DNA from 3 places in the Streptomyces sp. RLA131 genome. Region 1 is predicted to be linked to each of the others. Evidence: riboswitches for the same ligand, from Rfam matches in the RefSeq annotation. Region 1 holds a riboswitch; each other region holds the start of a gene.
The links. A riboswitch is a leader RNA that binds a small molecule or an ion and turns the genes downstream of it on or off. The one in region 1 is predicted to bind cobalamin.
Positions count from the first base shown of each region.

Region 2: another riboswitch for cobalamin. It lies ahead of RWE79_RS25790 (ribonucleoside-diphosphate reductase subunit alpha); the one in region 1 lies ahead of RWE79_RS31400 (CbtB domain-containing protein).
Region 3: another riboswitch for cobalamin. It lies ahead of RWE79_RS09760 (cobalamin biosynthesis protein); the one in region 1 lies ahead of RWE79_RS31400 (CbtB domain-containing protein).

Region 1 covers NZ_JBWDOQ010000002.1:6,731,742-6,741,519, forward strand. The annotation lists gene RWE79_RS31385 (3-hydroxyacyl-CoA dehydrogenase family protein) at 1-813, opposite strand, end outside; gene RWE79_RS31390 (HEAT repeat domain-containing protein) at 1,165-1,677, shown strand; gene RWE79_RS31395 (histidine phosphatase family protein) at 1,722-2,297, opposite strand; cobalamin riboswitch at 2,324-2,455, shown strand; gene RWE79_RS31400 (CbtB domain-containing protein) at 2,492-2,710, shown strand; gene RWE79_RS31405 (CbtA family protein) at 2,742-3,503, shown strand; gene RWE79_RS31410 (N-acetyltransferase family protein) at 3,440-4,000, opposite strand; gene RWE79_RS31415 (phosphotriesterase family protein) at 4,094-4,969, shown strand; gene RWE79_RS31420 (ArsR/SmtB family transcription factor) at 5,035-5,796, shown strand; gene RWE79_RS31425 (Rv2578c family radical SAM protein) at 5,787-6,860, opposite strand; gene RWE79_RS31430 (SRPBCC family protein) at 6,986-7,432, shown strand; gene RWE79_RS31435 (MFS transporter) at 7,709-9,778, shown strand, end outside.
Region 2 covers NZ_JBWDOQ010000002.1:5,438,838-5,448,615, reverse strand. The annotation lists gene RWE79_RS25820 (GntR family transcriptional regulator) at 1-701, shown strand, start outside; gene RWE79_RS25815 (DUF3311 domain-containing protein) at 782-1,060, shown strand; gene mctP (monocarboxylate uptake permease MctP) at 1,057-2,688, shown strand; gene RWE79_RS25805 (helix-turn-helix domain-containing protein) at 2,815-3,777, opposite strand; gene RWE79_RS25800 (hypothetical protein) at 3,870-4,040, shown strand; gene RWE79_RS25795 (GNAT family N-acetyltransferase) at 4,078-4,563, shown strand; adenosylcobalamin-variant (AdoCbl-variant) riboswitch at 4,623-4,720, shown strand; gene RWE79_RS25790 (ribonucleoside-diphosphate reductase subunit alpha) at 4,829-7,264, shown strand; gene RWE79_RS25785 (ribonucleotide-diphosphate reductase subunit beta) at 7,264-8,277, shown strand; gene RWE79_RS25780 (DUF397 domain-containing protein) at 8,401-8,676, shown strand; gene RWE79_RS25775 (sulfite exporter TauE/SafE family protein) at 8,695-9,438, opposite strand; gene def (peptide deformylase) at 9,470-9,778, opposite strand, start outside.
Region 3 covers NZ_JBWDOQ010000002.1:1,919,194-1,928,971, forward strand. The annotation lists gene RWE79_RS09725 (VOC family protein) at 57-494, shown strand; gene RWE79_RS09730 (hypothetical protein) at 496-1,896, opposite strand; gene RWE79_RS09735 (alpha/beta hydrolase) at 1,992-3,104, opposite strand; gene RWE79_RS09740 (class II aldolase/adducin family protein) at 3,230-3,886, opposite strand; gene RWE79_RS09745 (NAD(P)/FAD-dependent oxidoreductase) at 3,964-5,361, shown strand; gene RWE79_RS09750 (inorganic phosphate transporter) at 5,647-6,906, shown strand; gene RWE79_RS09755 (hypothetical protein) at 6,920-7,117, shown strand; cobalamin riboswitch at 7,276-7,403, shown strand; gene RWE79_RS09760 (cobalamin biosynthesis protein) at 7,458-8,450, shown strand; gene RWE79_RS09765 (cobyric acid synthase) at 8,447-9,778, shown strand, end outside.

The DNA.
Region 1 (9,778 bases):
CAGCCCGGCGGAGGCCAGCTGCCCCAGCACCGGGGCGGGGGCGTGCAGCCGGTCGCGGGAGGCCTCGTACATGGCCTCCAGGACGGTACGGGCGGTGTCGATGCCGATCAGGTCGAGCAGGGCCAGCGGCCCCATGGGCAGCCCGCAGCCCAGCCGCATCGCGGCGTCGATGTCCTCACGGGTGGCGTACCGGGCCTCGTACATCGCGGCGGCCTGGTTGAGGTAGCCGAAGAGCAGCCCGTCGGCGATGAACCCGGGGCGGTCGCCGACCGGCACCGGCTCCTTGCCCAGCGCCCTGACCAGCTCGGTGACCGTCTGCGTGGTCTCGGGCGAGGTCAGGACGGTGGAGACCACCTCGACCAGCTTCATCGCGGGGGCCGGGGCGAAGAAGTGCAGCCCGAGCACCCGGTCCGGACGCGAGGTGTGCGAGGCCAGCCGGGTCACGGACAGCGCGTTGGTGCCGGTGGCGATGATCGCCCCGGGCTTGACGACGGCGTCGAGCGCGGTGAAGACCTCGCGCTTGACGTCGAAGTTCTCGGTGACGACCTCGATGACCAGGTCGGCGTCGGCCGCGGCCCGCAGCTCGGGGAAGGTACGGAAGCGGGCCAGGGTGGCGGTGCGCTCCTGCTCGGTGATCCGCTCGCGTCGCACGGCGCGGGCGGTGTTCGCCTCCAGGGTCTCGACGGCCTGGCGGGCGGCGTCGGGGGCGGTGTCGATGCCGATGACCTCGTGGCCCGCACGGGCCATGACCTCGGCGATGCCGCTGCCCATCGTGCCGAGGCCGATGACAGCTATGAGAAGGGGACGGTCCATCGCGGGACTCCAGGTGCTGAGGGTCCCGTCGCGCCGCGCGGCGCGCACGGGTGCGGAGTTTGGGTGGAACCGCGGGGCGTGTACGCGGGTAGGCGTGCCCACACGTGAACTGAGGAATGGCGGGCCCTGTCCCGGGGCCGCGCCGCGATGGCGCCGAACCGACAACGGCTGCACTCAGCGGCTGCGTCACCGGCCGCTGGGTACGTGGATCGAGAGTAACCGGCCAGTAACCTACGCGCCACCCCTGCGCCCATGTGATTTGGCTCGCTGACAGATGAGCGGAAAGAGGGTTGGAAGAGGGCCGGGAGGGCAGGAAAGAGGGCGCCGTGGCGCACGGCATAGGGTGTGCCGGTGGACACCCCCTTACGGGAAGAACTCGCCGCCACGCTCACCGAGCCGGGGCAGACCCTCGCCACCAGGCTGGACGCCGCCGTCGCCCTGGCCGAAGCCGGTGACCCGCGCGCCTTCGAGACCCTCGTGATGCTGCTCAACTACCGCGACCCCGGGCTCGCCGACATCGCCGCCCGCGCCCTGGCGCGCCTCGCCGACCCGCGCACCGCCCGCGCCGCCGCCGCGCTCGCCACCAATCCGCTCCGGGTCGCCTACGCGGCCCCGCCGATCCGGCTGCTGGTCGCGCTGCGGGCGCCGGAAGCCGTGCCCGCGCTGACCGGAACCCTGCGCCGGCTGCTGGCCGAGCCCGCGACCCCGTACTGGCGGGTCGCCCTCGCCTGCGCCGAGGGGCTGGGCGAACTGGCCGACCCCGGCGCCGAGCCGCTGCTCCGCGCGGCCTGCGACGACACCCGCCTGCGGGAGGCCGCCGTGGCCGCGCTGGCCCGGCTGCAAACCAGCCGGTCCGGCGACTGAGTGTTCAGCCGGTCCCGCGATCGCGGACAAGCGGCGGCCGCAGGCTAGGCCCGCAGGTCGAGCGGCCGGCCCGCTCGCAGGTTCCACCGGCCCGACCGGCCGGTCAGCTCCACCGCGGTCAGCGGCGGCACGTCGAGCCGCCAGAAGGCCTGCGGAGGCAGCCCCAACGCCCGTACCACCAGGGCCCGTACGACCTCCGGCTCGACCACCGCCAGCAGCCGGCCCGCCGGGCCGGGACCGTCCAGCCAGCCACCGGCCCGGTCGCACAGCGCCAGCAGCGACTCCCCGCCGTGCGGCGCGCCCGCCGGGTCCGTCAGCCACGCCGCGACGCCCTCCGGCTCGGCGGCCGTGACCTCCGCCAGCGTCCGGCCCCGCCAGCGGCCCATCGCCCACCCGGCCAACTCCCCGGGCGCGGCGGCGGCGTTCAGGCCGAGGGCCGCCGCCGTCTCCCGGCAGCGCGCCGAGGCGGCGGTCAGGGCACCGTCGGCGGCCGGCACCGCGCCCGCCGCGGCGCGCGCCCGCCGGGCCCCCGCGGGGTCGAGCGGCCGGTCGTCGTCGAAGCGGGCCTCGCGCAGGCCCGCGCTCAACGCCGGTGAGATCAGGGTCAGCCGACAGGTCATGCGCCCTCCATGCGCTCTTGGCCCAGGTGGCCGGTTCGCGATACGGTCACGTCGATATTGACGACGGCACAACGGAAGCCCGGTGAGAATCCGGCACGGTCGCGCCACTGTAAGCCGTGAGGCAAGTCAGACCCGACGCCGTCGTCCCGAGCTCCAACAACATTTGGGACGCGAGTTCCCCAGGAGGTCCCGCCATGGCACAGTCCGTCGCTCCGCCGACCGTTGCCCCCGCCAGCCCCGTCACCCTGCCGATCCGGGCCATCCTGCCCTGGGCCGTCTTCTTCGGCGTACTGATGCTGGTGCTGCTCTACTTCGTCGGCGCGGAACAGGGCGCCACCTCCCTGCTCTCCGGTGAGAACGTGCACGAGTGGGTGCACGACGGCCGTCACCTGCTCGGCTTCCCCTGCCACTGATCCTGCGAGGGGAAGACAGCTCGTGAACACCGTGAACGGTGCCACCGTCAGAAACCTCCTCGTACGCGGCATGCTCGCCGGCCTCGCCGCCGGTGTCCTCGCCTTCGTCGTCGCGTACCTCCTCGGCGAGCCGAGGGTCGATGCCGCCATCGCGTACGAGGAATCCCACTCCCACGAACACGAGATGGAGATCGTCAGCCGCACCCTGCAGTCCACCGCGGGCCTGGCCACCGGCGTTCTCGTCTACGGCGTGGCGCTGGGCGGCATCGCCGCCCTCGCCTTCTGCTTCGCCCTCGGCCGGATCGGCCGCTTCGGCCCGCGCGCGACCGCCCTGCTGCTGGCCGGCGCCGCCCTCGTCGCGGTCTACCTCGTGCCGTTCCTGAAGTACCCGGCCAACCCGCCGTCCGTCGGCGACCCCGACACCATCGGCAAACGCACCCTGCTGTACTTCCTGATGATGCTGCTCGGGGTGCTGCTGGCGGTCGCCGCCGTCATCCTCGGCAAGCGGCTCGCCCCGCGGCTGGGCACCTGGTACGCCACCCTGGCCGCCGGTGCCTTCTTCGTCCTGGCCGTCGGGCTCGCGTACGCCTTCCTGCCGGCCGTCAACGAGGTGCCGGGCGACTTCTCCGCGACGCTGCTCTGGCAGTACCGCCTGGCCGCCCTGGCCATCCAGCTCACCCTGTGGACCGCCTTCGGCCTGGTCTTCGGCGAACTCGCGGACCGGGTCCTTCAGCCCCGGCCCGCCGGCGTCGCCCGCGAGCAGCGAACCTCCGTCAGCGGCGTGCCGTCGTAGTCCTCCTGCTGCGTCGCGCCGTCCTCGGTGAAGCCGGCCCTGCCGTAGAAGCGGCGGGCCGGCGCGTTGCGGGCCAGCACCCACAGCCGTAGCCGTACGACTCCCCGGGTGGCGGCGGATCCGAGGACCGCGCCGGTCAGGGCGCGGCCCACGCCCCGGCCGATCCGGTCGGGGCGCACGTACAGCGCGTACAGCTCCCCGTCGCGCGGCCCGGCGGCCTCGCCCCGGTAGGGGCCGTGAGCCGCCCAGCCCACGACGACGCCGTCCTCGACTGCCGCGCCGTCCTCGCCATCTTCGACGGCGACCAGATTCTCCACCCGCCCCGCCGACTTCGTCCGCGCGAAGAACTCCCGCCGCCGGGCGGCGTCCTGCTCGGCGCTCATCGCGTCCAGATACGTCTGCGGCACGATCCCCGCGTAGGCGGTCTGCCAGCCCCGCACCCGGATCCGTGCCACGGCGTCGATGTCCGTCTCCGTCATGGGTCGCACACGCAGCATGGGCCCACCCTACGGAGAGCGGCCCGCCGCCGGACGGCGGTCCGGGTAACCTCCGGGACGGCGAATGTGCCGCGGATCCTGGAGGCCGAGGAGATGAGCACCGTTCGTACGCTGCTGGGCGACATCCCGGCGGCCGGGCTGGGGGTCTGCGACGCGCACGACCACCTCTTTCTGCGCTCGCCGCTCCTGCCCGGCCAGGAGCGGGACGACCCGGTGGCGGCGGAGGCCGAACTGCGGGACTTCCGGGCGCTGGGCGGGACGGCCGTCGCGCAGTGGACGCCGTACGGGATGGGCCGCGAACTCGCCCTGCTGGCACGTCTGTCGCAGACGTCCGGGGTCCATGTGATCGCGGCGACGGGGCTCCACCAGGCGGTGCACTACGACGCGGAGCTGCTCGGGGACGTACGGGACCGGCTGGCCGGGCTGTTCGTGGCGGAGCTGACCCGCGCGGAGCTGCCGGCCGGCCTGATCAAGGTCGCCGGCGGCTACCACGGCCTGGACGGGCACGCCCGCCTGACGATGACGGCGGCTGCCGAGGCCCACCACGCGACGGGCGCGCCCATCGGCGTCCACCTGGAAGGCGGCACCGGGGCGGCGGACGTCCTCGGCCTGCTCTGCGGGGACCTCGGGGTGGCGCCGGACGCCGTGATCCTGGGCCATCTCAACCGCTTCCCCGACATCCGCGTCCACCGCGAGGCGGCCGAGGCGGGTGCCTTCCTGGCCTTCGACGGTCCCTCGCGGGCCAACCACGCCACCGACTGGCGGCTGCTCGACTGCCTGACCGCCCTGGCGGAGGCCGGGCACACCGACCGGCTGCTGCTCGGCGGCGACTCCACGGTGCGGTCCGCCCTGGGGGTTCCGTACCTGCTCAGCGGGGTGCGGCCGCGCGTCGAACGTGAGCTGGGGGAGCGGACCGTCTCGCGGATCCTGACGGAGAACGCGGCCCGCGCATTCGCGCTGCGCCACTGAGTCACTGACACGCCGGACCGCCCGGGCGTTGACATGTGACCAAAGGGTCACCTATTTTTGGGGGTATGCAGGAGGACGCGGTGTTCAAGGCCCTCGCCGACCCGACCCGGCGGAGTCTGCTGGACGCGCTCTTCCTGGAGGACGGTCAGACGCTGAGCGCCCTGGAGGCGCGCTTCGACATCTCGCGGTTCGCTGTGATGAAGCACCTGCGCCAGCTGGAGGAAGCCGGCCTGGTGGTGACCAGGCGGCGCGGCCGCGAGAAGCTGCACCACCTCAACCCGGTCCCCATCCGGCTGGTCCACGACCGGTGGGTGAGCAAGTACGCGGAACCCTGGGCCGCCGCGCTCAGCGGCCTCAAGAGCCGACTGGAGAGTCCGATGGAGAAGATCTTCGAGATTTACATCCGCACCACCCCGGAGCGTCTCTGGGAGGCGATCACCGACCCGGACATCCGCAGCAAGTACAACTTCGGCGCCGGCGTCGTCACCCCGGAGTGGAAGGCCGGCGCGCGCTACGAGATGGGAGCCCCCGGAGCCCCCGGGCCACTGGGTGAGGGGGAGCTGCTGGAGGTCGACCCGCCGCGCCGGCTGGTGCAGAGCATGGTGGCGCTGTGGAGCGAGGACGTGAAGAGCGAGGGCACGTCGCGCGTGACCTGGGAGATCGAGCCCGTCGGTGACTCCTGCCGGCTCGTCGTCACCCATGACCACCTGCGCGAGGGCGCCAACGAGGAGCTGTACGGCGGCTGGCCGATGATCCTCTCCGGTCTGAAGACCTGGCTGGAGACGGGCGAGCTGCTGACGACCCCGGGCTCGCTGCTCTACACCTGAAGCATCAGCTCCGTGGGCTCCGGCCGCTCCGGAGGCCCCTGCTCCGGCCCCCGCTCCGGCCCCGGCCGCGGCCCCTGCTCCCGCCCCGGCCCCGGCTGCGGTTCGGCGCGGTGGGCCGCCGGCGGCCGGCCCGGGCCGATGCCGTACTCGGTGGCGAGTTCGTTGACCTGGCGCGTGACGCGCCGCTGGTACCAGGTGGGTGCGTAGGCCCCGTCCGCGTACAGCGCCTTGTAACGGCTGATCAGGCGCGGGTGGTGGACGGAGAGCCAGGCCATGTACCACTCGCGGGCGCCGGGGCGCAGATGGAGGACGAGCGGGGTGACCGAGGTGGCGCCGGACTCGGCGATGGCGCGGACGGTGGCCCGCAACTGCTCGGGCGAGTCGCTGAGATAGGGCAGCACCGGGGCCATCAGTACGGCCGAGGGGATGCCGTGCTCGTTCAGGGTGCGGCAGACGTCGAGGCGCTTGGCCGGTGAGGGGGTGCCCGGTTCCGCCGTGCGCCACAGCTCCCGGTCGGTGAAGCCGACGGAGACGGCGGTGGAGACCTCGGTGACCCGCGCGGCCTGTTCGAGCAGCTCCAGGTCACGGAGGATGAGCGACCCCTTGGTGAGGATGGAGAAGGGGTTGGCCCGGTCGCGCAGCGCGGCCAGGATGCCCGGCATGAGCCGGTAGCGGCCCTCGGCGCGCTGGTAGCAGTCCACATTGGTGCCCATGGCGATGTGCTCGCCCTGCCAGCGGGGTGCGGCGAGCTCGCGGCGCAGCAGGTCGGGGGCGTTGACCTTGACGATGATCTGCGAGTCGAAGTCCAGGCCGGTGTCGAGGTCGAGATAGCTGTGCGACCTGCGCGCGAAGCAGTACACGCAGGCGTGTGAGCAGCCCCGGTAAGGGTTGACCGTCCATTCGAACGGCATCCGGGACGCTCCCGGCACCCGGTTGACGATCGAGCGGGCCCGCACCTCGTGGAAGGTGATGCCGCGGAACTCCGGGGTGTCGAAGGTGCGCGTCACCACGTCGGTGCCGAAGAGGGCGGGGGCGCCGTCGCGGCTCAGGTTGTCCCAGCGCATGGTGCCTCCTGGCGTTGTCCTGATATCGAGAATAGAACATCTGAGCGAATCACGTCGAGTGGGATGCTTGGCCGCGCATGCGGCACGACGTGCGCAGCCATACGCAACCGACGGAGGACCGGCACATGGGCCAGGTAGAGGCCACCACCCAGCGCGAGATCGAAGCGGGACCGCAGGAGGTGTTCGCCGCGCTCGCCGACTACGACGGCACCCGCGCCAAGCTGCTCCCCGAGCAGTTCAGCGAGTACGAGGTCCGTGAGGGCGGCAAGGGCGAGGGCACCCTCGTGCACTGGAAGCTCCAGGCCACCGAGAAGCGGATCCGGGACGTGCTGTTCGCCGTCACCGAGCCCACCGCCGGTCAGCTCGTCGAGACCGACCGCAACTCGTCCATGGTGACCACCTGGATCGTCACCCCGGCCGGCGAGGGCCGCTCCAGGGTCGTCACCACCACCACCTGGAACGGCGCCGGCGGCATCGGCGGCTTCTTCGAGCGCGCCTTCGCACCCAAGGGCCTCAACCGGATCCACGACGCGGTACTGGCCCGGCTGGCCGCCGAGGTCGAGGCGAAGTAGGACTGCCGGCGCCGGCCGCGTCCGCGAGTGCGTGTCCGGGCATCACGACCGCCCGGCGCGCACCGCGGACGCGCCGCCGTCCGGCGCGGGGGAGTCCGGCGCGGGGGAGGTCACCGATACGGGTGGTTCCGCGGCCCTTTGGCGCATCGTCGCCGCCGCTGGTCGTTGTCGCTCGCAGGGCAGGCGCGACGAGGCGGACGAGGGAGCGGACACGTGGGCGACAGCGCACTGATCGACCGGGTGGACGCCGCGGACCCGTCCGGCGCCCCGGAGGCGGTGCGGGAAGTGGAAAGGGGGGCCGCGGGGGAGTCCGGGCCCGCCCCCGAACTGACGCCGCGCCAACTCCGGTTGGTCTTCCTCGGGCTGATGCTCACCCTGCTGCTCGCCGCGCTCGACCAGATGATCGTGGCCACCGCCCTGCCCAGGATCGTCGGCGAACTGCACGGCCTCGACAGGATGTCCTGGGCCGTCACCGCCTATCTCCTCGCCTCCACCATCGGGCTACCGCTGTACGGCAAGCTCGGTGACCTCCTCGGCCGCAAGAGCGTCTTCCAGTTCGCCATCGTCGTCTTCGTCATCGGCTCCGCACTGGCCGGCTGGTCGCGCTCGATGGACGAACTCATCGCCTTCCGCGCCGTCCAGGGCGTCGGCGCCGGCGGCCTGATGATCGGCGTCCAGGCGATCATCGCCGACATCGTCCCGCCCCGCGAACGCGGCCGCTACATGGGCCTGATCGGCGCCGCCTTCGGCCTCGCCTCGGTGGCCGGACCGCTGCTCGGCGGCTTCTTCACCGACCACGCCTCCTGGCGCTGGTGCTTCTACGTCAACGTCCCCTTCGGGCTGCTGACGCTCGCCGTCATCGCCGTCGTCCTGCGGCTGCCCCGGCCCGAGGCCCGGCCCCGGCTCGACGTCCTGGGCGCCCTGCTGCTGGCCGCGGGCTCGACCTGCCTGGTGCTGCTGACCAGTTGGGGCGGCACCACGTACGCCTGGCGCTCGGGGGTGATCGTCGGCCTCGGCGCGGGCGCGGTCGCCAGCGCCCTGCTGTTCGTGCTGGTGGAACGGTTCGCGGCCGAACCCGTCATCCCGCTGCGGCTGTTCCGCGACGGCATCTTCAACGTCACCGCGCTGATCGGCGCCGTCGTGGGCGTCGCGCTCTTCGGCGCCGCCAGCTATCTGCCGACCTTCCTGCAGATGGTCCAGGGCGCCAGCGCGACCGGCTCGGGGCTGCTCATGCTGCCGATGATGCTCGGCATCGTGCTGGCCTCGGTCGTCTCCGGCCGGCTCATCAGCCGTACCGGCCGCTACAAGATCTATCCCGTGCTGGGCGGCGCGGTCTCGGCGGCCGGGATGTGGCTGCTGTCGCGGCTCGACGCGGACACCTCCCGGGGTCAGTACAGCGTCTCCATGGCCGTGCTGGGTCTCGGTATCGGCCTCGTCCTGCCGGTGCTGGTGCTCGCCGTCCAGAACTCCGTACACCCCGCCGACCTGGGCACCGCCACCAGCGCCAACAACTACTTCCGCCAGATCGGCGGTTCCCTCGGCGCCGCCGTCTTCGGCACCCTGTTCGCCAACCGGCTCGCCGACCGCCTCGCCGCCGAACTCCCGCGCGGCGTCGGCGCGTCCGACCCGCAGTCCATCACCCCGCAGCTCGTCCACGCCATGCCGCCGGCACTGCGCGACGCGTACGTACGCGCCTACGCCGACGCCATGCCGCGCATCTTCCTCTACCTGGTGCCGGTGCTGGCCGTGGGCTTCCTGCTGGCCTTCCTGCTCAAGGAGAAACCCTTGGTGACCACCCAGCACCACGTCCCCGGCGCCCGCCGGACCGCCGCCGGGCCCGTGCCGGAGGCCGGCGTCCCCGTCTGCGGCACCGTCCAGCACTCCGACGGCACCACGGTCGGCCGCGCCGCCCTCACCCTCATCGACGCCACCGGCCGCCAGATCGGCCGCGGTGCCACCGCCGACGACGGCCGTTACGCCCTCAGCACCCCCGGCCACGGGGCCTTCGTCCTCATCGCCGCCGCCGGCGGCCACCAGCCGCAGGCCGTCACCGTCACCGTCGCCGGGCACCCGGTCGACCTGGACATCGTGCTCGGCGGCGCGGGACGCCTGGCCGGTACCGTCCACACCTCCGACGGCACCCCGGTCGCCGACGCCGTCATCACCCTCACCGACCCGCGCGGTGACGTCATCGCCGGCACCCGCACCGGCCGCGACGGCGGCTACGCCCTCACCGAACTCGTCGCCGGTGAGTACACCCTCGCCACCACCGCCCCCGCCTACCGTCCCACCGCGCTCCCCGTCGCCGTACAGCCCTCCCGGGAGACCCGCCAGGACATCGAACTC
Region 2 (9,778 bases), 1.3 Mb from region 1:
GCGTCCCCAAGTACTACCGGCTGAAGAGGCACCTGCTGGAGCTGACCCAGACGATGCCCCCGGGCTCACCCGTGCCGCCCGAACGCACCCTGGCAGCCGACTTCGACACCTCCCGGACGACCGTGCGGCAGGCACTCCAGGAGCTGGTCGTGGAAGGCCGGCTCGAACGCATCCAGGGCAAGGGCACCTTCGTCGCCAAGCCCAAGGTCTCGCAGGCGCTGCAACTCACCTCGTACACCGAGGACATGCGCGCCCAGGGCCTGGAACCCACCTCCCAGCTGCTGGACATCGGCTACATCAGCGCCGACGACCGCCTCGCCGAACTCCTCGACATGAAGGCCGGCGGCCGGGTGCTGCGCATCGAACGGCTGCGGCTGGCCAACAGCGAACCGATGGCCATCGAGACGACCCACCTGTCGGCCAAGCGCTTCCCCGCGCTGCGCCGCAGCCTCGCCAAGCACTCCTCGCTCTACACCGCGCTGGCCGAGGTCTACGACGTACGCCTGGCGGAGGCCGAGGAGACCATCGAGACCTCGCTGGCGACCCCGCGCGAGGCCGGGCTGCTCGGCACGGATGTCGGACTGCCGATGCTGATGCTGTCCCGGCACTCCATCGACACCACCGGCGAACCGGTGGAATGGGTGCGTTCGGTGTACCGGGGGGACCGCTACAAATTCGTCGCGCGCCTGCGGCGCCCGTAGACGAGCGGCTGATCTCTGCCCTAGATTTCCTGCTCGTCACAAAGAGTGAGAAACCCACGCAGAGGGACGGAGCTGCCGCAGTGTCCGAACCAACAGGAACACCAGGAACTTCCTCCGGTCGCCCGCCGGCCGTCACGCCGACCCGCGTGACAGCCGGCGTGTGCCTGATAATCCCCTTCGTCGCGATGCTCTGGGTCGGCTCCTACGCCCGGCTCACCCCGGAGTTCATCGGCATCCCGTTCTTCTACTGGTACCAGATGCTCTGGGTGTTCATCTCCTCCGCCCTGACCTGCACCGCGTATGTGCTGGTCCGCCGTGAGGAGCGCGCCCGCAAGGCGGCCAAGGGGGTCCCGGCATGAAGGACGGCGTGAACGGCGTCGCACTCGCCGTCTTCATCTTCTTCTTCGTGGCCGTCACGGTCATGGGCTTCCTCGCCGCCCGCTGGCGCAAGGCCGAGAACGCCCTCCACCTCGACGAATGGGGCCTGGGCGGACGCAGTTTCGGCTCCTGGGTCACCTGGTTCCTGCTCGGCGGCGACCTCTACACCGCGTACACCTTCGTCGCCGTCCCGGCGGCCGTGTACGCGGCCGGGGCGGCCGGCTTCTTCGCGGTGCCCTACACCATCCTGGTGTACCCGCTGATCTTCGTCTTCCTGCCGAGGCTGTGGTCGGTCTCCCACAAGCACGGCTACGTCACCACCTCCGACTTCGTCCGGGGCCGCTTCGGCTCCAAGGGACTGTCGCTGGCGGTCGCGGTCACCGGCATCCTGGCCACCATGCCGTACATCGCGCTCCAACTGGTCGGTATCCAGGCCGTGCTGGACGTGATGGGCGTCGGCGGCAGCGCCTCCGACAACTGGTTCGTCAAGGACCTGCCGCTGCTGATCGCCTTCGGTGTCCTGGCCGCGTACACCTACTCCTCGGGGCTGCGGGCGCCCGCACTGATCGCCTTCGTCAAGGACGCGCTGATCTACATCGTCATCGCGGTGGCGATCATCTACATCCCGTACCGGCTGGGCGGCTTCGACGACATCTTCGGCAAGGCGAGCGAGGCCTACGCCCAGGTCAACCCGGCCACCGGCAAGCCGCGTGGCGCGCTCGCGCCCGGGGACACCGCCCAGTGGGCGTACGGAACGCTGGCGATGGGCTCGGCACTGGCGCTCTTCATGTACCCGCACTCGGTGACCGCCGTGCTGTCCGGGCGCAGCCGGGACGTGATCCGCCGCAACACCACCGTGCTGCCGCTGTACTCGCTGATGCTCGGGCTGCTGGCGATGCTCGGCTTCATGGCGCTGGCGAGCGGTGTCGGCAAGGGAATCACCGGCTACAACGGCCAGTTGGCGATCCCGCAGCTCTTCGAGAACATGTTCCCCTCGTGGTTCGCGGGCGTCGCCTTCGCCGCCATAGGGATCGGGGCGCTGGTTCCGGCGGCCATCATGTCGATCGCCGCCGCCAACCTCTTCACCCGCAACATCTACAAGGACTTCCTCAGGCCCGACGCCACCCCCGAGCAGCAGACCAGGGTCAGCAAGCTGGTCTCGCTGCTGGTCAAGGTCGGCGCGCTGGTCTTCGTCCTGACCATGGACAAGACGGTCGCCATCAACTTCCAGCTCCTGGGCGGCATCTGGATCCTGCAGACGTTCCCCGCCCTGGTGGGCGGCCTGTTCACCCGCTGGTTCCACCGCTGGGCGCTGCTGGCCGGCTGGGCGGTCGGCATGGTCTACGGGACATGGCAGGCGTACGGCGTCGCCAGCCCCGCCCAGAAGCACTTCGGCGGCTCCTCGGACACCATCCCGGTCATCGGCCAGATCGGCTACATCGGCCTCACGGCGTTCGTTCTCAACGCCGTGGTCGCGGTGGCCCTGACCCTGGTCCTGCACGCCCTGAAGACCCCCGAGGGCGTCGACGAGACCTCCCCCGGCGACTACACGGCGGACGCCGGCGAGCCCGGCGTGGAACCGGAAGTGCCGGTGACCGCGGGGCACTAGCGGTCACCGTTTCGTCCTCGTCCCGGATCGCCGGGCGGGCCGGTTTCCCGGGCCGCCCGGCGATCCGGGGCAAGCGCGGCCGGGACAAGCGCGGCCGGGGGCATGCGCGGCCGCGCGCACGACGCCCTATCCGACCGGCACCCGGAAGGTGCGCCGGTAGGCCTGCGGTGTGGTGCCCACCCAGCGGCCGAAATGGTGACGCAGGGTGGCCGCGTTGCCGAAGCCGGCCCGCAGGGCGATCGCGTCCACCGTCTCGTCCGTGCCCTCCAGCAGCTCACGGGCGAGCAGTACCCGCTGCCCGAGCAGCCACCGGTAGGGCGTCGTCCCGGTCTCCTGCTGGAAGCGCCGGGCGAAGGTCCGCGGCGCCATGTGCGCCCGCTCGGCCAGTTCGTCGACGGTGACCTCGCGGTCGAGGTGCTGTTCCATCCAGCCGAGCACGTCGCCGACCGTGTCGCAGCGGCTGCGCGGCAGCGGTCGTTCGACGTACTGCGCCTGGCCGCCCTCGCGGTGCGGCGGTACGACCATACGGCGGGCGATGGCGTTGGCCACCGCGCTGCCCTGCTCCTTGCGGACCAGGTGGAGGCAGGCGTCGATACCGGCGGCGGTACCGGCCGAGGTGATGACCGGGTCCTCGTCGACGTACAGCACGTCGGGCTCGATCCGGGCCAGCGGGAAGCGGTGCGCGAGCGTGTCCGTGTGCCGCCAGTGGGTGGTGCAGGCGCGGCCGTCCAGCAGCCCGGCGGCGCCCAGCACGAAGGCCCCCGAGCAGACGCTGAGCACCCGCGCGCCACGGTCGACGGCCTCCCGCAGGGCCAGCAGCAGCGCCGGCGGGTAGGCGGCCTTGTCCGGCATGTCGCAGCCGGCCGGGACGGCGACCAGATCCGCCTCGGCCAGCCGGTCCAGGCCGTGCGGGGTGTTGATGGAGAAGCCGCCGTACACCTGGACGGGCGACCGCTCGGCGGCGACCACCGCGAAGTCGTAGACGGGCAGACCCTGTTCGCTCCGGTCCACGCCGAAGACCTCGCAGATCACGCCGAGTTCGAAGGGGTGCACCCCGTCGAGCAGTACCGCGGCCACGTTTTTCAGCATCCTCCGAGCATGCCAGAGAGCTGGCAGGAATTCGAGGGAGCAAGGCAGTCCTGCCACTCCCGGCGGCAGCCCGCAGGGAGGAGATTAGATGCATGAACACATACCTCGCCCTCGTAGCGGTTCTGTCCCTCACCCTCGCCGTCGCCGCCCCCGCTCTCCTGGGTCTCGCCCACGAACGCCGGATCGACCGCCAGATCCGGGCCGCGCGGGCCGCCGAGGCCGCGGCCGAGGCCGCCCGGCGGACCTGGGGAATCACCGCCTGAGAACGGCACTGTCAGACCCGTGCGTCAGACTCGAACCATGGACATCACCATCCGCCCGGTCCGGCCCGAAGAGCTGGCCGCCGTCGGGGATCTCACCGCACGGGCGTACGAGCCCGTGCTCCCCGACGGCGACACGTATCTGGAGCGGCTGCGGGACGCCACACACCGCGCCGAGCACACCGAACTGCTGGTCGCCGCGGACCCGTCGGGCACCATCCTCGGCAGCGTCGCCTTCGTACCCCCCGGCTCGGTCTACACCGAGGTGGCCGGGGAGGGCGAGGGCGAGTTCCGCATGCTCGGCGTGGATCCGCGCTTCCAGGGCCAGGGCGCCGCCGAGGCACTGGTGCGGGCCTGCCTCGACCGCGCCCGGAAGCTCGGCATGTCCCGGCTCGCCATCTCCACCAGCCCCTCGATGCACAGCGCCCACCGGCTCTACCGACGGCTCGGTTTCGACCGCGCCCCCGGGCGGGACTGGTCTCCGGTGCCCGGCATCGACTTGCAGGTGTATTCCATAGACTTGTAACGAGACACAACATCTGGGGGTGCCGACGGCAGGCACCACTACATGTATGCTCAACACCGCTGCCGCCGCAGGGAAATCCGGTGAAATTCCGGGGCTGCCCCGCAACGGTGTACGGGCGCCATGAGGCGTACCCGCAAGCCCGATGGCCTGCCGGCAGCGCACCCAAGGGGACACCTCCCGGACCGGAACGAACCGGTCCGGCGAAGCCCTCCCGGGTGCCGTCATGTCCGGGCCTCGCGGGTTGGGCCGGTGGACGCGCCGCGGCATGCCCTGTGCAGCCCTCGTGCGCCCCGCCATTCCCTCGTCGCGTCGCCGCCGTACGAGGGAGAGAGCACACGTGACCATCGCGCCCGTCGCACCGAACGCGGAACCCGCTTCAGCCGGCAGCACCCTGCTGCGCACCCTGACGGAACTCACCGCCGACCTCCCCGACACCGACCCCGGCCGGGTGGCCGCCGCCGCGCTGCGGGGCCGGTCGCCGCATGCCGACCGGGCCGCGGCCGAGGCCGAACTGCGCACGCTGGCCACCGAGGCCGCCGCCGGCCTCATCTCGGAGGACCCCCAGTACTCCCGGCTCGCCGCCCGGCTGCTCACCCTGGCCATCGCCGACGAGGCGGCCGGCGAAGGCGTCACGTCCTTCACCTCCTCCATCGCCGTGGGCCACCGCGAGGGCCTGATCGCCGACGGCACCGCCGAGTTCGTCCGTACCCACGCGGCCCGGCTGGACGCCCTGATCGAGCAGGCTCTCGCCGAAGGCGCCGACGACCGCTTCGGCTACTTCGGCCTGCGCACGCTGCACAGCCGCTACCTGCTGCGGCACCCCATCACCCGTCAGGTCGTCGAGACCCCGCAGCACTTCCTGCTGCGGGTCGCCTCCGGCCTGGCCGAGAACCACACGGTGCGCGCGCTGGACGAAGTCGCCGCGCTCTACGGCCTGATGAGCCGTCTGGACTACCTGCCGAGCTCGCCCACCCTGTTCAACTCCGGTACCCGGCACCCCCAGATGTCCTCCTGCTACCTGCTGGACTCCCCGCTGGACGAGCTGGACTCCATCTACGACCGGTACCACCAGGTCGCCCGCCTGTCGAAGCACGCCGGCGGCATCGGCCTGTCCTACAGCCGCATCCGGGCCCGTGGCTCCCTCATCCGGGGCACCAACGGCCACTCCAACGGCATCGTCCCCTTCCTCAAGACCCTCGACGCCTCGGTCGCCGCGGTGAACCAGGGCGGCCGGCGCAAGGGCGCCGCCGCCGTCTACCTGGAGACCTGGCACTCCGACATCGAGGAGTTCCTTGAGCTGCGCGACAACACCGGCGAGGACGCCCGCCGTACGCACAACCTCAACCTGGCGCACTGGATCCCCGACGAGTTCATGCGCCGCGTCGACGCCGACGGCACATGGTCGCTCTTCTCCCCCGCCGACGTCCCGGAACTGGTGGACCTGTGGGGCGACGCGTTCGACGCCGCCTACCGCGCGGCCGAGGCGGCCGGCCTGGCCCAGAAGACCATCCCCGCACGGGACCTCTACGGCCGGATGATGCGCACCCTGGCCCAGACCGGCCAGGGCTGGATGACCTTCAAGGACGCCGCCAACCGCACCGCCAACCAGACCGCCGAGCCGGGCTCGGTCGTCCACTCCTCGAACCTGTGCACCGAGATCCTGGAGGTCACGGACGACCAGGAGACGGCCGTCTGCAACCTGGGCTCGGTGAACCTCGGTTCCTTCGTCAGCGACGGCTCGATCGACTGGGAGCGCCTGGACGCCACGGTCCGTACCGCCGTCACCTTCCTCGACCGCGTCGTCGACATCAACTTCTACCCGACCGACCAGGCCGGCCGCTCCAACGCCAAGTGGCGCCCGGTGGGCCTGGGCGCGATGGGCCTCCAGGACGTCTTCTTCAAGCTGCGCCTGCCCTTCGACTCGCCCGAGGCGAAGGCCCTCTCGACCCGGATCTCCGAGCGGATCATGCTCGCCGCGTACGAGGCCTCGGCGGACCTCGCCGAACGCAGTGGTCCGCTGCCCGCCTGGGAGAAGACCCGCACGGCACGGGGCGTCCTGCACCCCGACCACTACGGCGTGACCGTGAGCTGGCCGGAGCGCTGGGACGCGCTGCGCGCGCGCATCGCGAAGACCGGCATGCGCAACTCCCTCCTCCTCGCCATCGCCCCCACCGCCACCATCGCCTCGATCGCCGGGGTGTACGAGTGCATCGAGCCCCAGGTCTCCAACCTCTTCAAGCGCGAGACCCTGTCCGGGGAGTTCCTCCAGGTGAACTCCTACCTGGTGGAGGACCTGAAGAAGCTCGGCGTCTGGGACACCCAGTCCCGCGAGGCGCTGCGCGAGGCAAGCGGCTCGGTGGCGGGCTTCAACTGGATCCCGGCGGACGTCCGCGCCCTCTACCGCACCGCCTGGGAGATCCCGCAGCGCGGCCTGATCGACATGGCGGCGGCCCGCACCCCGTACCTGGACCAGTCGCAGTCCCTCAACCTCTTCCTCGAAACGCCCACCATCGGCAAGCTCAGCTCGATGTACGCGTACGCCTGGAAACAGGGCCTGAAGACCACCTACTACCTGCGTTCCCGCCCGGCGACCCGGATCGCCCAGTCGGCCCGCGCGACGGTGCCCGCGCAGGTCGCCGCCGATCCCGACGCGGTCGCCTGCTCCCTTGAGAACCCCGAGTCCTGCGAGGCCTGCCAGTAATGTCCGCCCCCACCAAGCACCTGCTCGACCCGGGCTTCGAACTGACCCTGCGCCCCATGCGCTACCCGGACTTCTACGAGCGCTACCGCGACGCCATCAAGAACACCTGGACCGTGGAGGAGGTCGACCTCCACTCCGACGTCACCGACCTCGCCAAGCTCTCCCCCGGCGAGCAGCACATGATCGGCCGGCTGGTCGCCTTCTTCGCGACCGGCGACTCGATCGTGGCCAACAACCTGGTGCTGACCCTCTACAAGCACATCAACTCCCCCGAGGCGCGGCTGTACCTGTCCCGCCAGCTCTTCGAGGAGGCCGTCCACGTCCAGTTCTATCTGACCCTGCTGGACACCTACCTCCCCGACCCGGACGAGCGCACCGCCGCCTTCGACGCGGTGGAGAACATCCCCTCCATCCGTGAGAAGGCGCAGTTCTGCTTCAAGTGGATCAACGAGGTCGAGAAGCTCGACCGCCTGGAGAGCAGGGCCGACCGCCGCCGCTTCCTCCTCAACCTGATCTGCTTCGCCGCCTGCATCGAGGGCCTGTTCTTCTACGGCGCCTTCGCCTACGTCTACTGGTTCCGCTCGCGCGGCCTGCTGCACGGCCTGGCCACCGGCACCAACTGGGTCTTCCGCGACGAGTCCATGCACATGGACTTCGCCTTCCAGGTCGTCGACACCGTCCGCCGGGAGGAGCCCGACCTCTTCGACGACGACATGGCCAAGGAGGTAACGGCCATGCTGGAGGAGGCCGTCGAGGCCGAGCTCCAGTTCGCGCAGGACCTGTGCGGCGAGGGTCTGCCCGGTATGAACACCGACTCCATGCGCGAGTACCTGCAGTGCGTCGCCGACCAGCGCCTCGTCCGCCTCGGTCTGCCCGCCCGCTACGGCTCGGAGAACCCCTTCTCCTTCATGGAGCTGCAGAACGTCCAGGAGCTGACCAACTTCTTCGAACGGCGCGCCTCCGCCTACCAGGTGGCCGTCGAAGGATCGGTCTCCTTCGACGACGAATTCTGACGGCTTCGGTTGTCTTCGGTCGTATGCGGTCGCCTTCCGCCGTCGTACGAGCAGCGGCGGAGGCGGCGGCTACCCTGGCGTCGGACGGCCACCGGAGGGCCACCGGACGGGGAGGATCCCGACATGACCGAGCAGACGCAACAGCAGGAGAGCGCCGCGGAGATCGCAGCCCGCAAGGAGGCCGAGAAGGAAGCGCTGTACGCGATGGACATCTCCGGCGCGGCCTGGGTCGGCGCGGGCGGCGATCCCGCGGAGGGCCAGGTCGAACTGGCCTTCCTGGAGGGTGGCGCCGTGGCCATGCGCAACTCGGCGGAGCCGGAAGGTCCCGTACTGCGCTACACCCCGGCCGAGTGGGAGGCGTTCCGACTCGGCGCCATCGACGGCGAGTTCGACATCTGACGGTCGACCGCCGGTGGTTCAGCGCAGCAGATTCACGCTGGCCAGCACCGTGAAGAGCAGGACCAGGCGCTCGAAGAGCGCCTGGTCGATGCGGTGGACGCAGATCCGCCCGAGCCAGGCGCCGGCCAGCACCGCCGCGGCCGGCCAGGCGTCGCGCACCAGCGACTCCCCGTCGATCAGCCCCAGGCCGACGCTGAAGGGCAGCTTGAACAGGTTGACGAGGAAGAAGAACCACGCGCCGGTGCCCAGGAAGCCGAGCATGCCGATGCCCGACGACAGCAGGTAGAGGGACATCGCCGGGCCGCCCGCGTTGGCGACCATCGTCGTGAAACCGGCCAGCAGCCCGAAGACGAACGCCCGGCCGTGCCGGGGGCGGCCCGACACGTCGTCCGGGACCGGACGGCGGCGGCGCCAGACGTGGTAGACGGCCATGGCGAGCAGGAAGGCGCCGATCGTGCGCCGCATGACCACGTCGTCGACCCGGGCCACGAAGACCGCCCCCACCAGCACCCCCACCACCACCGACGGCAGCAGCCGCAGCAGCACCGGCCAGTCGGTGTGCCGCCGGTAGGCGCGGACCGCGACCACGTCACCGACCAGCAGCAGCGGCAGCAGCGCGCCCGTCGACTCGCGCGCGGGCAGCACCGAGGCGAAGAGCGCGACGCTGACGGCGCTGACGCCGCTGATGGCGGTCTTGGAGAAACCGACCAGCAGGGCGGCCACGAGCAGGGCGGATATCTCCAAAAGGCTGAGTCCGGTCACGGACCCCACCTCATCACGTGCCCGCTCGGCCTCAGTCGTTGGGGACGGTCTCGTACCTCGGGGTGGACTCCTCCATCTGCCGCAGGGCGTCCTTGCGGTCCCGCTTGGAGAGCCGGTCGATGTAGAGGTAGCCGTTGAGGTGGTCGGTCTCGTGCTGGATGCAGCGGGCGAAGAAGCCGCTGCCCCGGACGACGATGTCGTTGCCGTGAAGGTCCTGACCGCGCACGACCGCGTGGTCGGGGCGCGGCAGCTCGGCGAAGGCGCCGGGGACGGACAGGCAGCCCTCGTCACCGTCGTCCAGGACCCGCCGGCCGGCCGGGATGTCGTCGACGACGGGATT
Region 3 (9,778 bases), 4.8 Mb from region 1:
CGTACCCCCCTGCCAGACTGAGGTGATTCAGCTCACACCAGGGGAGAGTGACCGTCATGACAGGCAACGGGGCCGTCACACCCGGCGACGCGGCCGGCAGCACCCCCAGCATCTGCCCGGCCCTGCGGTACCGGGACGCGAAGGCGGCCATCGCCTTCCTCCAGGATGCCTTCGGCTTCGCCGTGGCCGCCGCGTACGAGGGCGGGGACGGGGTGGTCCACCATGCCGAACTGGTCTACGGCAATGGCATGGTGATGCTCGGCAGCGCGCAGAACGGCAGCGCGTTCGGGCGGGTGGCCGAGGATCTGGGCCCGGTGTCGGTGTACGTGGCGGTGGAGGACGCCGACGCCCACCACGCGCGGGCCGTCGCGGCGGGCGCGGAGGTCGTACTGCCGCTCCACGACCAGGAGTACGGGTCGCGGGACTACACCGCCCGCGACCCCGAGGGCAATCTGTGGAGCTTCGGCACCTACCGGCCCGGGATACCCGGGTAGCTCACTCCGTTCCGGTGTGGACCTGGAAGGCGGCGCGGCGCATCGCCTTGGCCAGGACCGGGTCGGGGTGGGCGGCTGCGAGCGCGACCAGCACCTGGACGGTACGGGGGTGCCCGATGGCGCCGAGTTCCGCCAGCAGGCCCGGCACCGAGCCCTGCAGGGCGGCGTCGAGATGACTGACCAGCAGATGGCTCTCGCCGTGCTCGGCCACGGCGGCGGCGGTGTCGACCCAGAGCCAGGTGGCCTCCTCACGGGTGAGCAGGTCCGCCGCGGTGTCCGGGTCACCACCCTCGTGCTCCGCGAGCCACATCAGGGCGTACGGGCGCAGCGACGCCTCACCGGTGACGGCCCGGACGGCGGGCTCGGCGGGGGCGCCGACGGCCCGCAGCACCTCGAAGGCGAGGCCGCGCAGCAGGGCGTCGTCACCGCGGGCGACGTCGAGCAGTTCGGTGACCGCCCGGTCGACCGGACGGGCCGCGAGCCAGGCCTGGTGCTCGGCGCGGGCCGGGCGGGGCGACAGGCCCACGCAGGCCCTGAGCATCTCCTCGGCGGACTTCTCGATGTTGCCGGCCGGGCCCTGGGCGGCCACGCAGATCTGTTCCAGCTTGACCCAGACCGCCCAGCTGCCGATGGCGGTGATCGTCACCTCGTCCTGGCGCCCGGGGTCACGGGGGTGCAGGGCACCGACGCGGGCCAGGGCGTCCAGGGTCCAGTCCAGGAGCAGGGGCAGTTCGTCGCGGCTGCCGCTGCTGCCGTCGGCGGGGGGCTCGTGCCGCTCCTCGCGCAGCTCGGCCACCCGCTGGCGCAGCAGATCGAGAAGGGCGGCGACCGCCACCGGACCGGAGGACAGATGCAGGAGGGAGAGCAGCTGGGGGGCGGCTTCGACGACCTCGGCGACCAGTGAGGGGTCGGCGCCCTCGCAGGCCGCCTCCCGGGCGGCGGGGTGCGCGAGGGACCAGGCGTCGAAGAGGGCGACCCAGCCGCGCAGCACGGCGGTGTCGTCCCGGTCCCAGGCGCGCAGGCGCCAGCCCGGGCGGGCGGAGCCCTTGTGCAGCTCGATGAGTCCGGCCAGCCGCGCCCGGTCCCAGGCGGCGCGCACCTGCCGGTCCGTCAACCGCAGCGCGGAGGCGGCCCGCTGGATGTCGGCGTCCCGCAGTATCCCGCCGGCTCCGGGCCGGGCGGTGCCGTTCGCCCTGCCGTCGGCGGCGTCCGCCCAGCGGGCGATGCGCACGGCGTCGGCGAGTTCGTTACGTGCCCGGCGGGCGAGTTCGGAGAGCGGCGGGGTCCCCTCGGGGGGTCTGGGCGGACGTGAGCGGCGCGCCGCGGCGGCGCGCGGCGCGGCGGCCAGCGGCCTGCGGGGGACGAGGCGGAGCGGAGTGTCTCGCGGGATACGGGACGTCACGGGGAGCAGTCTTGCGGGTGAGGAGCCGGAAACCCAAACGAGCGGTGTCGCGGTGCGCTCGACCGGGGGCGGTTTGCCGGTGCGGACCCGATTTGTCAGACCAGTGGGGTGAGAAAGCGGCGCAGGGCCTCCTCGTAGTTCTCCGGGTCGCGGTTCCACATGGCGGCGTGCGCGGCGTCGGGGACGGTCTGCAGGGTGACCAGGTCCGGGCGGGCGGCGGCGAGCCGGCGGGAGGGACCCCACGGGGCGACGGTGTCGTCGGGTCCGTGGAAGACCAGGGCGGGCACGCTCAGCCGGTCCGGGTCGGCGGAGTCGGTGATCCGGGCGGCGTGCAGGCCGGTGCGGCCCTCGGCGGCGCGGACGCCGAGCGGCAGCAGCGGGGCGGGCACCCCGTGGCCCGCCGCGCAGGCACGGACCGTGGCCTGCCAGTCCAGGACGGGCGAGTCCAGGACGAGGCCGCTGATCCGGTTGCGCAGCGGGGAGTGGTGGGCGGCGCGCAGCGCCATCGTGGCGCCGGTGGACCAGCCGTACAGCACGAGCCGGCGGGCGCCCCGGCGGACGGCGTAGCGCATGGCCGCGTCCAGGTCGCGCCACTCGGTGTCGCCGAGGTGCGCGATGCCGTCCGGGGAGCGGGGGGCGCCGTCGTCGTTGCGGTAGGTGATGTCCAGGACGGGCATCCGGCCGCGGTGCAGGGCGGAGGTGACGACGAGGGGGTGTTCGCGGGTGGTGCCCAGGCCGTGCACGGCGATCACCCAGACGTCCCGGGCGCCGGGGACGTACCACGCGGGCAGCGAACCGAGCTCACCCGGGACGAGGACGTCCTCGAAGTCCAGGCCGAGGGCCTCGCGCGGGTCGCCCACGTAGGCCTGCGGGGTGAGCCGGACGGCCGCGCCGGGGGTGAGCGCGCCGCGCTGCACATGCCGCACGAGGCGGGTGACGGAGCCGGGGGCGGTGGCGGTGACCTCGCCCACCACGGCGTGCACCCCGTCGCCGGTGAGCCCGTAGATGCCGGGGCGGACGGAGGCCAGGGTGCGGGTGAGGGTGAGTTGCCGGCCGTCGGTGGTGTGCACGGTCAGCGCGGCCTCGGGTCCGGTGCCGTTCCCGGACGGTTTCAGCGCGAAGCCCGAGGCGTACCGGCCGGCCGCCACGGCGGCCCCGGCACCCAGCACAGTGGTGGCGGTCACGGCCGCCGCGATTCGTAGGCGCATCGGTTCCAGTGTCCGACGCCCCGCTGATCGGGGCCAGCGGGGAGACGCGGTCGGCGGAACGCCGGCCCGTGACCCGCCTGTCCGGCACGGCCCGCTGCGGCCCGCTGCGGCCCGCTGCGGCCCGCTCAGGGAGTGGGGCCGGGCCGTCCGTAGTCGCGGAGCTTCTCGGCGACCCGGGCGAGTTCGCGCTTGGACAGCAGGGAGGGCGAGAAGCCGTCGACGGAGCGGGCCGCGAGCCAGACCTGGCACATCCATTCGAGCTGGGCGGTGCGCTCGTAGGCCTGGTCGAGGTTGTCGCCGTAGACGATGGTGCCGTGGTTGCGGATCAGACACCCGGTGCGTTCCCGCAGGGCGTGCATGACGTTGTTGGCGAGCGCCTCGGAGCCGTAGGTGGCGTAGTCGGCGACGCGGATCTTCCCGCCGAGGGCGGCGGCCATGTAGTGGATGGCCGGCAGCTCGTACAGCAGGGTGGAGACGGCGGTGGCGTGGACCGCGTGGGTGTGGACGACGGCGCGGGCGTCGGTGTGGCGGTAGATCGCCAGGTGCATGGGCAGTTCGCTGCTGGGGCGCAGCTCGCCGAGCTGCTGGGTGCCGTCGAGGTCGACGGCGACGATGTCCTGGAGGCCGATGCGGTCGTACGGGACGCCGCTGGGGGTGACCAGGATCAGGTGGCCGACCCGGACAGAGGCGTTTCCGGAGGTGCCGACGACCAGTCCGTCGTCGACCATGCGGCGAGCCGTGGCCACCAGTTCAGTCCAGGGCTGTTCCAGTCCGTCCGACATTCGACCCACCTCCGAGCCCTGATCCTGACAGGTTGTTCGTTGCCGCGCGCTCCCGGGGCGCAGTAACGTCCCGGCCCATGCGAACGACCACGGTCAACGGCGGTATCTCCTTCTGGTACGCACAGGAGGGCGTTCCGGCTCCGCGCGAGCCGATGCCCGGCGACATGACCGCCGATGTGTGTGTGGTCGGCGGCGGCTACACCGGTCTGTGGACCGCGTACTACCTCAAGAAGGCCGTGCCGTTCCTGCGGATCGTGGTGCTGGAGCAGAAGTTCTGCGGCTACGGGGCCTCCGGCCGCAACGGCGGCTGGCTCTACAACGGCATCGCGGGCCGCGACCGCTATGCGAAGCTGCACGGTCACGAGGCCGCGGTCGCCCTCCAGCGGGCGATGAACGACACGGTGCACGAGGTGGTCCGGGTCGCGGCCGAGGAGGGCATCGACGCGGACATCCATCGCGGGGGCGTGCTGGAGGTGGCGCACTCCCCCGCGCAGCTGGCCCGGCTGAAGGCCTTCCACGAGGCCGAGGTCGCCTTCGGGGAGAAGGACCGGCTGCTGCTGGGCGCCGCGGAGTCGGCCGAGCGGATCCGGGTCACCGGGACATCGGGCGGCACCTGGACGCCGCACGGGGCGCGTATTCACCCGGTGAAGCTGCTGCAGGGTCTGGCCCGGGCGGCGGAGGCGCTGGGTGTGGTGATCCACGAGTCGACGCCGGTGACCGAGATCCGGCCGAAGCACGCGGTCACCGCGTACGGCACCGTGCGGGCCCCGTACGTCCTGCGCTGCACCGAGGGGTTCACCGCCTCGGTCAAGGGCCAGAAGCGCACCTGGCTGCCGATGAACTCCTCGATGATCGCGACCGAGCCGCTGCCGGAGAGCGTCTGGCGGACCATCGGCTGGGAGGGCCGCGAGACCCTCGGCGACATGGCGCACGCCTACATGTACGCGCAGCGCACCGCCGACGGCCGGATCGCGCTGGGCGGCCGCGGGGTGCCGTATCGTTTCGGCTCCCGCACCGACAATGACGGCCGTACGCAGGCCGCGACCGTCGAGGCACTGCGCGAGATCCTGGTCCGCTTCTTCCCGGCGACCGCCGGGGTGGCGATCGACCACGCCTGGTCGGGTGTGCTGGGCGTGCCGCGCGACTGGTGCGCCACGGTCGAACTGGACCGTTCCACGGGGCTCGGCTGGGCCGGCGGCTACGTCGGCAGCGGGGTCGCCACGGCCAACCTGGCGGCGCGGACCCTGCGGGATCTCGTACAGCTCGACTCGGGGCAGGGGCACGGCACTTCGCTGACCGCGCTGCCGTGGGTGGGGCACCGGGTGCGCAAGTGGGAACCGGAGCCGCTGCGCTGGATCGGGGTGCACGGGATGTACGCGGCCTACCGGGGCGCGGACCGCCGGGAACTGGCCGGGCGCAGCAGCGAGACGGACCGGGTCGCGCAATTCGCCGACCGGGTCTCGGGACGGCACTGAGCGCACCGCGCGGGCCCCTCCGGGACGGCCTCCCCGGAGGAGCCCGGGGAGGCCGTCCCGGAGGGGCCCGGGGAGGGACCCGGGGGCGGGTGGTGGGCGGGTGTTCCGGGCCTGCCGAAAAGGCGGGCAATCCGGACGATTCCCCAGGTGGACAGGGGCCTTTCAGGAGCCCTTACCACCCCTCGCCGGAGCCGGCACCGCTCGGCCGTCCGGCGTTCACCTTCCGTTCACCCAGGGTCCGTACGGTCGCCACGCCACTGTCGGATCAAACGATTGCCTGGGTACATGGAACACATCACGCTCCTGATCGGAATCGTGATCGTCACCGCTCTCGTGTTTGACTTCACGAACGGTTTCCACGACACCGCCAATGCGATGGCCACCACCATCTCCACTGGCGCACTCAAGCCCAAGACGGCGGTGGCCATGTCCGCCGTACTGAATCTTGTCGGTGCCTTCATCTCCGTCGAGGTCGCCCTGACCATCTCCAAGGGCATCATCGACGAAAGCGCGGGCGTCCAGCCCGAAGTGATCTTCGCCGGCCTGGTCGGCGCGATCCTGTGGAACCTGCTGACCTGGTACGCCGGACTCCCCTCCAGTTCCTCCCACGCCCTGATGGGCGGCCTCATCGGCGCCACCGTCGCCTCCGTCGGCCTCGCCGGGGTCAACGGCGGGGCGGTCGCCGAGAAGGTGCTCATACCGGCCATCGCGGCCCCGATCGTGGCCGGCCTCGCCTCACTGCTGGCGACCCGCCTCACCTACCGGATCGGCCGCGACACCGACCCGAAGGCCACCGCCAAGGGCTACCGGGCCGGGCAGGTCGCCTCGGCCGGCCTGGTCTCGCTGGCGCACGGCACCAACGACGCGCAGAAGACCATGGGCGTCATCACCCTCGCCCTCGTCACCGGCAAGGTCATCGCCCCGGACGCCAACCCGCCGCTGTGGGTCATCATCTCCTCCGGCATGGCCATCGCCATGGGTACCTTCATCGGCGGCTGGCGCATCATCCGCACGATGGGCAAGGGCATCACCGACATCCAGCCGCCGCAGGGCTTCGCCGCCCAGACCGGCGCCGCGGCCGTGATCCTGGCCTCCTCGCACATCGGCTTCTCGCTCTCCACCACCCACGTCGTCTCCGGCTCCGTCATGGGCGCCGGCCTCGGCCGCAAGGGCGGCGTCGTGCGCTGGGGCACCGCGGGCCGGATGCTCGTCGCCTGGGCGCTGACCCTGCCGGCCGCCGGCCTGGTCGCCGCCGGCGCGGCGCTGCTGGCCGGCCGGGGCGACTGGGGCATCGCGGTGGTCGCGGTACTCGCGGCCGCCGCCTGCGCGACGATCTGGGTGGCCGCGCGGCGCAAGCCGGTGGACCACACCAACGTCAACGCCGCCGACGCCGAGGAGCCGCCCGGCATCGTCACCACGGCGATCGCCGTCGTCACCCCGCCGCCGGCCGGCCCCGGCGCGACCGCCGCCGGTGCGGCCGACGGTCTGACGGCCACCATCCCGGCACCGGCCCCGGTCGCGCCCGCCGTCCAGCCCACCATCTGAGGAACGGAGCATCATGCACATCGACTGGGCAGCCCTCGGCTCCGTCTTCGGCGTCAGCCTCGCCGTCACCGTCGGACTCGTCGGCCTCTTCACCCTCGGCATCGTCGGACTCACCAAGGAGGGTGCGGCAGTCGCCCGCACCGGCGCGTACGCCGCCTTCGCGCTGTGCGCGGGCGCGGTCGGGTACGGCATCTTCCTGATCGTCGCCTGACCCTTCGCCACGTACGCCGAGCGGGGCACGGACCTGGTCCGTGCCCCGCTCGTTCATGCCTCCATGTGTGCATTCACACATCTCCCTTCGCAGGTCAAGGGGTGAGTTGACGGCATTCGCGGCACGTGGTGGAGTTGCGGTGCCAAACGGCGGCAGGAGAGGAAGTCCGGTGAGAATCCGGCGCGGTCCCGCCACTGTCACCGGGGAGTGCGCCTCCGCACGTGGTCACGGCTCGTACGACGAGCTGGAAGGCCGGGGGTGCGCCGATCCGGGAGCCAGGAGACTCTCACCGCCGGTCACGTCGAACCAGGGCGCGGACCCTGAGTGAGGACATCAGCAGATGCCGCGTGCCCACACGTACGGCGCTGTGCTCGGCTTCGCCGCCGACCGCGCGTTCGGCGACCCCCGGCGCGGTCATCCCGTCGCCGCCTTCGGACGACTCGCGGGCTCCCTGGAACGCCGGCTGTGGCGTGACCACCGGGGCCGCGGCGCACTTCACACGGCTCTGTGCGTAGGCGGCGCGGTGGCCGCCGCCGCGGTGACCGCCCGGGCCGTACGGTCCTCCGCGACCGCCTCCGCCGGGCTGACGGCCGCCGCCACCTGGGCCGTGCTCGGCGGGACGTCGCTGGGCCGGGAGGCACGGGCGGTGGGCGCGGCGCTGGAGGCCGGTGATCTGGCCGCCGCCCGGGAGCGGTTGCCCCATCTGTGCGGGCGCGACCCGCAGTCCCTGGACGAACAGCAGATCGCGCGGGCGGTCGTGGAGTCCGTCGCCGAGAACACCTCCGACTCCGTCGTCGGCGCCCTGGTCTGGGGCGCCCTCGGCGGCGTCCCCGGGCTGGTGGGCTTCCGGGCCGTCAACACCCTGGACGCCATGGTCGGTCACCGGTCGCCCCGACTGTGGCGGTTCGGCTGGGCGTCGGCCCGGCTCGACGACGTGGTGGGCTACCCGGGCGCGCGGCTCACCGCCGCCCTCGCGGTACTCGCCGGACCCGACCCGCGCGGGGCTTGGCGCGCCTGGCGTACGGACGGCCCCAAGCACCCGAGCCCCAACGCGGGGCCCGTAGAGGCGTCGTTCGCGGGGGCGTTGGGGGTACGGCTGGGCGGAACCCTGGCCTACGGGGGAAGGACCGAGCACCGGCCGGTGCTCGGCGCGGGGAACCGGGCCGTGGAGATCGGTGACATCGAGCGGGCGGTGCGGCTGTCGCGGCGGGTGAGCCTGCTGGCGCTGGGCGTCGCGGTGGCCGCCCGGGCGGCGTTCGGCCGCCGGCCCGCCGCCTCCGGCCGGGCCGTCTCCCGCCGGGCCGCCCGCACCCCGGCGGGAGCCTGCGCATGAGCGGCGGGGCGCTGCTGGTGGCCGGGACCACCTCCGACGCGGGCAAGAGCGTGGTGACCGCCGGGATCTGCCGGTGGCTGGCGCGGCAGGGCGTCCGCGTCGCGCCGTTCAAGGCGCAGAACATGTCGCTGAACTCGTATGTGACCCGGGAGGGCGCCGAGATCGGGCGCGCCCAGGCCATGCAGGCGCAGGCGGCACGTGTGGAGCCGACCGCGCTGATGAACCCGGTGCTGCTCAAGCCGGGCGGCGACCGCACCAGTCAGGTCGTGCTGCTCGGCAGGGCGGTGGGCGAGATGAGCGCCCGGGGCTACCACGACGGCAGCCGGGGGCGGTTGCTGGAGACGGTGGTGGGCTGTCTGGAGGAGCTGCGCGGGCAGTACGACGCGGTGATCTGCGAGGGGGCGGGCAGCCCTGCGGAGATCAATCTGCGGCGCGGCGACATCGTCAACATGGGGCTGGCGCGTGCGGCGCGGTTGCCGGTGGTCGTGGTCGGGGATATCGACCGGGGCGGGGTGTTCGCGTCGTTCTTCGGGACGACGGCGCTGTTGAGCGCGGAGGACCAGGCGCTGGTGGCCGGTTACATCGTGAACAAGTTCCGGGGGGATGTGTCACTGCTGGAACCCGGACTGGAGATGCTGCGCGGGCTGACCGGGCGGCCGTTCTACGGAGTGCTGCCGCACCGGCACGGCCTGGGCATCGACGAGGAGGACGGGCTGCGCATGTCGCGGCACGGGACCGTGCGCGAGGCCGGCACCGCCGCCCCGTACGGCGAGGACGTGCTGCGCGTGGCGGTGGCCGCGGTGCCGCTGATGTCGAACTTCACCGATGTGGACGCCCTCGCGGCCGAACCCGGCGTCGTGGTGCGCTTCGTGGACCGCCCCGAGGAACTCGCGGACGCCGACCTGGTGGTGGTGCCCGGCACGCGCGGCACCGTGAAGGCGCTGGAGTGGCTGCGGCAGCGGGGCCTGGCTCAGGAGATCGCGCGCCGCGCGGCGCAGGGCCGGCCGGTGCTGGGGATCTGCGGCGGTTTCCAGGTGCTGGGCGAGTCCATCGAGGACGAGGTCGAGTCGCGGGCCGGGACCGTCGACGGGCTGGGGCTGCTGCCGGTGCGGGTGCGGTTCGCCGCGGACAAGACACTGGCCCGCCCGGTCGGCACGGCGTACGGGGAGCGGGTCGAGGGGTACGAGATCCACCACGGCGTCGCCGACGTGCGCGGCGGCGACGAGGCGTTCCTGGACGGCTGCCGGGTCGGGGCCGTGTGGGGCACGCACTGGCACGGCTCCCTGGAGAGCGACGGCTTCCGGCGTGCCTTTCTGCGCAGGGTGGCC